Phreatobacter oligotrophus: one gene and its partners. The protein of the gene in region 1 interacts with the protein of each later gene in a pairwise test. Links are inferred from orthologs where the notes say so. Each region holds a gene or a part of one and is shown on either strand. Other genes may lie near its edges.

The links.
Region 2: the proteins of C8P69_RS16685 (region 1) and C8P69_RS11265 interact in binary tests that used the Escherichia coli proteins (3 or more experiments, as listed by UniProt). The link is inferred for Phreatobacter oligotrophus from one-to-one orthologs.
Region 3: the proteins of C8P69_RS16685 (region 1) and sfsA interact in binary tests that used the Escherichia coli proteins (3 or more experiments, as listed by UniProt). The link is inferred for Phreatobacter oligotrophus from one-to-one orthologs.

What each region holds. Positions count from the first base shown.
Region 1 is NZ_PZZL01000007.1:214,676-217,669, reverse strand. What follows is about bases 106-2,947. They hold C8P69_RS16685 (glutamate-5-semialdehyde dehydrogenase), read left to right. Parts: upstream 106-795; coding sequence 796-2,100; downstream 2,101-2,947. Other genes in these bases: C8P69_RS16675 (response regulator), read left to right, coding at 2,826-2,947; C8P69_RS16680 (nicotinate-nucleotide adenylyltransferase), read left to right, coding at 2,178-2,753; C8P69_RS16690 (divergent polysaccharide deacetylase family protein), read right to left, coding at 106-617. Outside these bases: more of C8P69_RS16690, read right to left, coding at 1-105; more of C8P69_RS16675, read left to right, coding at 2,948-2,994. UniProt on the Escherichia coli protein: Catalyzes the NADPH-dependent reduction of L-glutamate 5-phosphate into L-glutamate 5-semialdehyde and phosphate. The product spontaneously undergoes cyclization to form 1-pyrroline-5-carboxylate.
Region 2 is NZ_PZZL01000004.1:304,283-307,433, reverse strand. What follows is about bases 117-3,115. They hold C8P69_RS11265 (sulfate/molybdate ABC transporter ATP-binding protein), read right to left. Parts: upstream 2,176-3,115; coding sequence 1,057-2,175; downstream 117-1,056. Other genes in these bases: cysT (sulfate ABC transporter permease subunit CysT), read right to left, coding at 2,970-3,115; cysW (sulfate ABC transporter permease subunit CysW), read right to left, coding at 2,114-2,977; C8P69_RS11270 (NAD(P)-dependent oxidoreductase), read left to right, coding at 117-1,004. In the rest of the region: more of cysT, read right to left, coding at 3,116-3,151. UniProt on the Escherichia coli protein: Part of the ABC transporter complex CysAWTP involved in sulfate/thiosulfate import. Responsible for energy coupling to the transport system.
Region 3 is NZ_PZZL01000009.1:162,703-165,571, forward strand. The notes cover bases 149-2,865. They hold sfsA (DNA/RNA nuclease SfsA), read left to right. Parts: upstream 149-1,008; coding sequence 1,009-1,722; downstream 1,723-2,865. Other genes in these bases: denD (D-erythronate dehydrogenase), read left to right, coding at 149-1,001; C8P69_RS18780 (MaoC family dehydratase), read left to right, coding at 1,812-2,315; C8P69_RS18785 (aminotransferase class V-fold PLP-dependent enzyme), read right to left, coding at 2,390-2,865. Outside these bases: more of denD, read left to right, coding at 15-148; more of C8P69_RS18785, read right to left, coding at 2,866-2,869. UniProt on the Escherichia coli protein: Binds to DNA non-specifically. Could be a regulatory factor involved in maltose metabolism.

The DNA of each region.
Region 1 (2,994 bases):
CTGGCCACCATGCGCTCCAGGTCGCTCGGATAGGGCGCGAAGGCGAAGGAGACCGCGCCGGGCAGCTTGGTCATCGCCTCGGCGGTGCTCTGCTGGCTGATGCCGAGGCCGCCGATGAGGATGGCGACGCGCGGCTGGGCCGGATCGGCGCCGGGAGGCAGGCGCACGGCGCGGGCATAGACGTCGCGCGGCCGGCTGCCGTCGGGGGCGACCCGCGGCAGGATTCCCTGCGCCGTGCGCTCGACGAGGCGCGGGTCGAGGCCGGCCGTCTGTTCGGGCGGCGGCGCCGCCACCCGCACCTGGCGGGACTGACCGGACATGCCGTCGATGATGGAGATGGTGTTGCCCGGCTCCTCGGCCGGCGTGGCGGCCGGCGGGGGAGAGGCCTGCTGCTGCGGCGCCGGTTCGGCGGACCGCGGCGGGGCGGCTGCGATGGCGGCGATGGCGCGCGGCTCGCCGCCGAGCGGATTGTGGATGAAGGCGATGGCGCCGGCGATGCCGAGGATCATCACGCCGACCACGCCGGCAGCGATCGGCACGAGCGGAAGCGCCGGCCACCGCCGCTTCGTCTCCTGGTCGCTGGCCACCCCGAGCGGGGCATTGAGGTCGTCGGTCATGGCGCCCGTGTCGGCGCGGTTCGGATCACCGCTCCCCTAGATCACGGGTCAAGCGTTAAACCCCGGTTAACCAAACCGCCGAAACCCTCCACCTTCCCCTGCGGCCTCGGTGATTTTACCTGTTTTGCCGGCCGTGCTACGCACGGTCCCCTAGAGGACCAGGGAAGCGGGGCGTGCGATGAGCGCGACGACCTTCGCCGGCGTCGCCGCCATCGGCGAGGCGGCAGGCACCGAAGAGCAGATGCTGGAGATCGGCCGCAAGGCGAAGGCTGCCGCGCGGCGCCTCGCCCTTGCGACGCCGGCCCAGAAGGATGCTGCCCTCGCCGCCATGGCCCAGGCCATTCGCGCCCGCTCCGCCGCCATCTGCGAGGCCAATGCCGAGGACGTGGCCGAGGCCCGCCGGCAGGGCATGACCGCCTCCTTCGTCGATCGCCTCGCCCTCGATCCGGCCCGCGTCGAGGCCATCGCCGCGGGCCTCGACCTCGTGCGCTCGCTGCCCGATCCCGTCGGCGAGGTGATGTCGGCCTGGGACCGGCCGAATGGCCTGCGCATCGAGCGCGTCCGCGTACCGCTCGGCGTCGTCGGCGTCATCTACGAGAGCCGGCCGAACGTCACGGCCGATGCCGCAGCGCTCTGCCTCAAGTCGGGCAATGCCGCCATCCTGCGCGGGGGTTCGGACAGCTTCCGCTCGTCGCGGGCGATCCACCAGGCCATCGCCGCGGGGCTGGAGAAGGCGGGCCTGCCGGCCGCCGCCATCTCGCTCGTGCCGACCCGCGACCGCGAGGCCGTCGGCCTCATGCTGCAGGGCCTCGGCGGCACGATCGACGTCATCATTCCGCGCGGCGGCAAGAGCCTCGTCGCCCGCGTCCAGGCGGAGGCCCGCGTGCCGGTCTTCGCCCATCTCGACGGCAACAACCACGTCTATGTCCATGGCGCGGCGCCGCTCGGCATGGCCCGCGACATCGTGCTCAACGCCAAGATGCGGCGCACCAGCGTCTGCGGCGCGGCGGAAACGCTGCTGGTCGACGAGGCCTGCGCCGGCACCCACCTGAAGCCGCTCGTCACCGCCCTCATCGATGCGGGCTGCGAGGTGCGCGGCGACAGCCTCACCCGCATCGTCGATCCGCGGGTCAAGCCGGCGAGCGAGGAGGACTGGTCCACCGAGTTCGGCGACGCGATCATCGCCGTGAAGGTGGTCTCCGGCCTCGGCGACGCCATCGCCCATATCGAGCGCTACGGCTCGCACCACACCGACGCCATCGTCACCACCGACCAGGTGGCCGCCGACCGGTTCCTCGCCGAGGTGGACAGCGCCATCGTGCTGCACAATGCCTCGACCCAGTTCGCCGATGGCGGCGAGTTCGGCTTCGGCGCGGAGATCGGCATCGCCACCGGCCGCATGCATGCCCGCGGGCCGGTGGGCGTCGAGCAGCTCACCACCTTCAAGTACCGGGTGCGCGGCGCGGGACAGACCCGTCCGTGAGACCGCAGGGCAGCCGCATTGCCCGCCGCCGGCCGCGGCCGGGCGCCCGCCTCGTCCTGCCGCCGCATGCGCCGGGGATGCGGATCGGCCTGTTCGGCGGATCCTTCAATCCGCCGCATGAGGCGCATCGGCTGGCGGCGCTGGCAGCGCTGAAGAAGCTCGGCCTCGACGCGGTCTGGTGGCTGGTGAGCCCCGGCAATCCCCTGAAGAGCGGCCGGGGCCTCGCCCCGCTGGATGAACGCATCGCCGCGGCGAAGCGCCTCGCCCGCCACCCGCGTATCGCCGTGACCGGCATCGAGGCGGCGCTCGGCACCCGCTACACCTCCGACACGATCGCCGCGCTCAAGGCGCGCTGCCGCGGCGTGCGCTTCGTCTGGATCATGGGGGCGGACAACCTCGCCCAGTTCCATCTCTGGCAGAACTGGCGCGGCATTGCCGCCATGCTGCCGCTGGCGGTGATCGACCGCCCGGGCGCCAGCCTTCGCGCCAGCGCCGGTGTCGCGGCCCAGACCCTCGCCCGCCATCGCCTCACCGAAAGCGACGGCCTGCTGCTCGCCGATGCCCGCCCGCCGGCCTGGATCTTCCTGCACGGATTGAAGTCGCCGCTGTCCTCGACGGCGCTCCGCGCAAAAATGCAACTTCATTCAAATTGACTCGATCGGCTTAGCCGGGGTTCAAGCCGCGGCCCCTAGTGTGCCCCCAACAGCCACAGGGGCGGCGGACACATGAACGGCCTGATTTCCAAAAAGGCGGAACAGCTTCTGTCGAGCGTCGACGTGCTGATCGTCGACGACAACCAGTTCATGCGCAAAGTCGTGCGCAACATCCTCACCAATATCGGCATCAAGACGATCCACGAGGCCGCCGACGGCCTCGCCGGCCTAGAGCACATCC
Region 2 (3,151 bases), on another replicon or contig:
CGGATGCCGCGGCCTCAGGCTGCGCCGTCCGACGCAGGTTTGCGCGACAGGACAATCAGAGGTGCCAGACGGCGGCCGCAAGGCCGCGGAAGGCATCCGGATACGAGGGTGGATGAATGCCGACGATCGGAGTGGCCGGGCTTGGCCGGATGGGCGCCGCCATGGCGCAGCGCCTCATCGAGACCGGCGCGAGCGTGGTGGTGTGGAATCGCAGCGCCGAGAAATGCGAGCCGCTGAGGGTCCGGGGTGCGACGGTGGCCGCATCGCCGGCAGCCCTTTCGAGCCTCTGCGACGTGATCATCACGATCCTCACCGATGCCGAGGCGATCGAGACCGTCTATCGCGGCCGCGACGGCCTGCTCTCAGGCGCCGTCGCGGGCAAGCTCTTCATCGAGATGAGCACGGTCCGCCCGCAGACGGAGCAGGCCCTCGCGCGGGATGTCGCCGCGGCCGGTGCGGCCTTCGTCGAATGCCCGGTGGGCGGCACGGTCGGGCCTGCCCTCAAGGGCCAGCTCATCGGCTTTGCCGGCGGTGACGCCGCGGCGGTCGAGCGGGCGCGGCCGGTTCTCGAGGCGCTGTGCCGCCGCTTCGACCATGTGGGCGAGGTCGGCGCCGGCTCCAGCTTCAAGCTCGCCATCAACCTGCCGCTCGCGGTCTATTGGCAAGCGCTCGGGGAGGCCTTCGCCCTGTGTGAACATCTCCCCATCGACCGTGCCAAGATGATCGAGATCTTCCAGGAGACCTCGGGTGCCCCGAATGTCCTGAAGGCCCGGGGCGCGACCGTGGCCGAGGCGCTCGGCGGCAAGGCGCTCGGCCCCGGGTTCTTCGATTGCGACGGCATGCGCAAGGACCTGCGCACCATGATCGCCGAGGCCGGCTCCAAGGGATACCAGCTGCCCGTCGCCGGGGCTGCGCTTGCGGTGTTCGACGAGGCCAGCGCCGCAGGATGGGGCGGCAAGGACTGCATGGAAATGCCGACCTACACCGTCAAGCGCGGCGCCTGATCCCAAGTCTCGGAGGGCGCTCCCGGTGGGAGCGCCCAACGCTGCGCTCCCGTCAGGTCGAGGGGAGCGCAAACAGCCGCCCGGTCCGGATCCTCAGCGCCACGGTGTCGCCGCGCGCCACGGGAACGTCCAGTCCCACATCGGCCTCGACCGGCGGCAGATCGTCGGCGAGCCGGATCTCCAGGCGGCGGCTGGCCGAGGCCCGGGTGATGGCGGTGACCGTGCCGGTCGCCGTCCCGGCTCCCGGGGCGACCACATCGACGTCGCTGCTGCGCAGGAAGAGCGCGGCCGGGCCGCCGGACGCTCCGGCCGGGGCCGGTCCGAGCGCGATCCCGCCGGCGCGGATGAAACCGTCCGCCACCGTCACATCGAGCCTTACGGCCTGGCCGACGAAGCCGGCGACGAAGGCATTGGCCGGGCGGTCGAGGATGTCGTCGGGTGATCCCAGCTGTTCCAGACGGCCGCGATTGAGGATGGCGACGCGGTCGGCAAGCTCGACGGCCTCCTCCTGATCGTGGGTCACGAAAACCGTGGTGTGGCCGGTACGCTGGTGGATGTCACGCAGCCAGCGCCTGAGGTCCTTGCGCACCTGGGCGTCGAGCGCGCCGAAGGGCTCGTCGAGAAGCAGCACCCGCGGCTCCACGGCAAGGGCCCGGGCGAGCGCCACGCGCTGGCGCTGGCCGCCGGAGAGCTGGCCGGGAAAGCGCTTGCCGATGCCGGGCAGCTGGACGAGCTCGAGGAGCTCCTCGACGCGCCGGCGGATCTCGTCGCGCGGCGGACGCAGGGCTCGCGGGCGGACGGTCAGGCCATAGGCGATGTTGTCGGCGACGCTCATATGGCGGAACAGGGCATAGTGTTGGAAGACGAAGCCGACCTTGCGGTCCTGCACGCGCAAGCCCGTCGCGTCCTCGCCGCCGAAATGGACCGAGCCGGCGGTCAGGGGTTCGAGGCCCGCAATGGCCCGCAGCAGCGTCGTCTTGCCGGAACCCGAGGGTCCTAGCAGCGCCAGAAGTTCGCCCGGGCGGATGTCGAGGTCGATGCCGTCCAGCGCCTTCGACCCGCCGAAATCCTTGGCGACGCCGCGGACGGCGATGGCCGTGGCGGCCGTCTCAGTGTCGGCCCTTGCCGGCGAGCGCGTCGCCGTATCGCCATTCGAGGAGGGACTTTGCACCGAGCGTGACCAGCGCGAGGAGGGCGAGGAGGGTGGCAACCGCGAAGGCGCCAACGAAATTGTACTCATTGTAGAGGATCTCCACATGGAGCGGCATGGTGTTGGTCAGGCCGCGGATATGGCCTGAGACGACGGCGACGGCGCCGAACTCGCCCATGGCGCGGGCGTTGCAGAGCAGGACCCCGTAGAGCAGGGCCCAGCGGATGTTCGGCAGCGTCACGGTGAGGAAGGCCTTGAGCCCCGAGGCGCCAAGGGTGAGCGCCGCTTCCTCCTCGGCCGTGCCCTGTTCCTGCATGAGCGGAATGAGTTCGCGGGCAATGAAGGGCAGCGTCACGAAGGTCGTCGCCAGCACGATGCCCGGCAGGGCGAAGATGATCTTGATGTCCCAGGCCGAGAGATACGGTCCGAGCAGGCCGTGGCTGCCGAAGACCAGCACGAAGACCAGGCCCGAGACCACCGGAGAGACCGAGAAGGGCAGGTCGATGAGCGTGATGAGCAGGCTCTTGCCCGGAAACTCGAACTTGGCGATGGCCCAGGCGGCGGCGACGCCGAAGACGAGATTGGCCGGCACGGTGATGGCCGCGACGGTGAGCGTCAGCGTCACCGCCGACCAGGTGGCCTCATCATCGAAGGCGGCGAGCGCCGCCTGGGGACCCTTGCGCAGTGCCTCGGCGAAGACCGCCGCCAGCGGCAGCAGCACGACGAGGGCGAGGAAAGCGACCGCCAGGAGGATGAGCAGCCAGCGGACGGGCGCGGGCTCCTGGAGCGGCGACCGGAAGCCGGCGTTGGGCGCGTCAGACATGGCCGTAGCGCCTCAGGCACCAGGCCTGCACGAGATTGATGGCGAGGAGGCTGGTGAAGGAGATGGCCAGCATCACCACGGCGATGGCGGTGGCGCCGACATAGTTGAACTCCTCCAGCTGCACGATGATCAGCAGCGGCGCGATCTCCGAGACGAAGGGCATGTTGCCGGCGA
Region 3 (2,869 bases), on another replicon or contig:
ACGAGGACACGCCCATGCATATCCTGATCATCGGCGCCGCCGGCATGATCGGCCGCAAGCTCACCGAATGCCTGGTGAAGGACGGCGGGCTCGGCGGCCAGCCGGTCACCGAACTGTCGCTGGTCGACGTGGTGGCGCCCGAGGCGCCTGCCGGCTTTTCCGGCAAGGTGACGAGCTGGGCCGTCGACATCTCCTTTCCCAACACCGCCGGCCCCATGGTCGCCGGCCGCCCCGATGTCATCTTCCACCTCGCCGCCATCGTCTCCGGCGAGGCCGAGGTCGATTTCGACAAGGGCTACCGCATCAATCTCGACGGCACCCGCCAGCTCTTCGAGGCGATCCGCCAGGAGGGCGTGAAGGCGCCCTATCACCCGCGCGTCGTCTTCACCTCGTCCATCGCCGTCTATGGCGCGCCCTTCCCCGACGCCATCCACGACGAGTTCTTCCTCACCCCGCTCACCAGCTACGGCACGCAGAAGGCCATCGGCGAACTGCTGCTCGCCGACTATTCGCGCAAGGGCTTCTTCGACGGCATAGGTATCCGCCTGCCGACCATCTGCGTGCGCCCCGGCAAGCCCAACAAGGCGGCCTCCGGCTTCTTCTCCAACATCATCCGCGAGCCGCTGGTCGGCCAGGAGGCGATCCTGCCCGTCGGCGAGGACGTGGTGCACACCCATGCGAGCCCGCGCTCGGCGGTGGGCTTCCTCATCCATGCCGCGACCATGGACACGGCCCAGCTCGGCTGGCGTCGCAGCCTCGCCATGCCCGGCGTCGCCGCTTCCGTCGGCGAGCAGCTCGAGGCGCTGCGCAAGATCGGCGGCGACAAGGCGCTGAAGCTGGTGCGCCGTGAGCCGGACGAGCTCATCATCCGCATCGTTTCCGGCTGGTCGCGCCGCTTCGACGCCAAGCGCGCCGCCTCCCTCGGTTTCAAGGCGGAGACGAGCTTCGAGGAGATCGTCCGCGCCCATGTCGAGGACGAGCTCGGGGGCAAGGTGGCCTGATCCGCCCATGCGCTTCGTCTCGCCGCTCGTCCCCGGCCGCCTGGTCAAGCGCTACAAGCGCTTCCTGGCGGACGTGATCCTCGACAGCGGCGAGGCGATCACCGCCCATTGCGCCAATCCCGGCTCGATGATGGGGCTCCAGGGCGAGGGCAACCGCGTCTGGCTGTCAAAATCCGACAATCCCGCGCGGAAGCTCAGCCATTCCTGGGAACTGGTGGAGGCCGATGTCGGCTTCGGGCCGGAGATGATCGGCATCAACACCGCCCATCCCAACACCCTCGTCGATGAGGCGATCCGCGACGGCACCATTACCGAACTTACCGGCTACCCGGACCTCAAGCGCGAGGTCGCCTATGGCAAGGCGAGCCGCGTCGACATGATGCTGAGCGGGGGGAATCGTCCACCCTGCTATGTCGAGGTGAAGAACGTCCACCTCATGCGCCAGCCCGGCCTTGCCGAGTTTCCGGATTCGGTGACGGCGCGTGGCGCCAAGCACCTCGAGGAGCTCGGCGACATGGTCGCAGCCGGCCACCGGGCGGTGATGGTCTTCCTCATCCAGTATGGCGGCGCGGAGACCTTCGCGCTGGCCCGTGACATCGACCGGGCCTATGGCGAGGCCTTCGACCGGGCGCGTGGCCGCGGCGTCGAGATGCTGGCCTATCGCTGCCACCTGACGCCCGAGGCGATCACCGTCGCCGGGCGCGTTCCCATCGCCGAATGAGCCGCCCCCGTCCGGCCGGGTTGTCGCCCGCCCCCGTCTGCGGCATGAGCGTGGCCAAGGCGCGAGGGCCGCGACCGATGGAGTGAGCGATGAGCGTGAAGCCGGGCTGGCAGGGCCGCTTCTTCGAGGATTTCGAGATCGGCGACGTCTACAAGCACCCGCTCGGGCGCACCGTCACCCAGGCCGACAACATCTGGTTCACGCTGCTGACCCAGAATACCGCCCACCCGCATTTCGACGCGAACTATGCGGCCAATACCGGCTTCGGCAAGCAGCTGGTCAATTCCTGCTTCACCATCGCGCTGGTCACCGGCCAGTCCGTCACCGACATCAGCCAGAACGTCTTCGCCAATCTCGGCTGGGACGAGGTGCGCCTGCCGCACCCGGTCTATGAGGGGGACACGATTTACTCGGAGAGCGAGGTGCTGGAGAAGCGCGATTCCGGCTCGCGGCCGGAGGTCGGCATCCTCACGGTGCGCACCAAGGGCTACACCCAGGCCGGCGACGTGGTGATCACCTTCAAGCGCACGGTGATGGTCTATCGCCGCGGCCAGGGGCCGGGCGGCAAGCACCGGCCCGAGCCGAAGGCGTGAGGGGCAGGGGTCCAGGCCGGTTGCCGCCCATTCGGGCGGAGCGCTGTGGGGGGCCCGGTTCAACTCGCAGTCGATCAGCGTCCTCTTGAGATCTGGTTGACGGCGGAGGCCAGACGGTCGATCTCAGCATCGGTGGTCAGGTAGCTGACCGATGCTCTGACGATGGCCGGCAGTTGCCGGGCCCGCATGTCGAACGGCGTATAGGCCTCGGCGATGGCTCCCACGGTGATCGCGTCTGCAGCAAGCCGGTCACGGACGCTCGCCGGCGTATGGCCCTCCACGGTAAAGCTGACAATCGATGAGCGAACCGGTCCGGCGTCATGCACGGTCACACCGGGAAGCCCGGCCAGCACCGCGCGCAGCGTGGAGGCTTGCCGGTCGATTCTCTCGCGAATTGCCGGAACGCCGAGCTTCAGGGTTGCGCGGATCGCCACACCCAGCGCCAGTTGCAACGCAAACGGATTTTCGCCGGTCTCGAACCGTCGGGCATCGTCCCGCAGGGTTGCGCCATCGGGCCCGTAGGGCGCCGACACGACATCGAGGTAGGGGGGCTC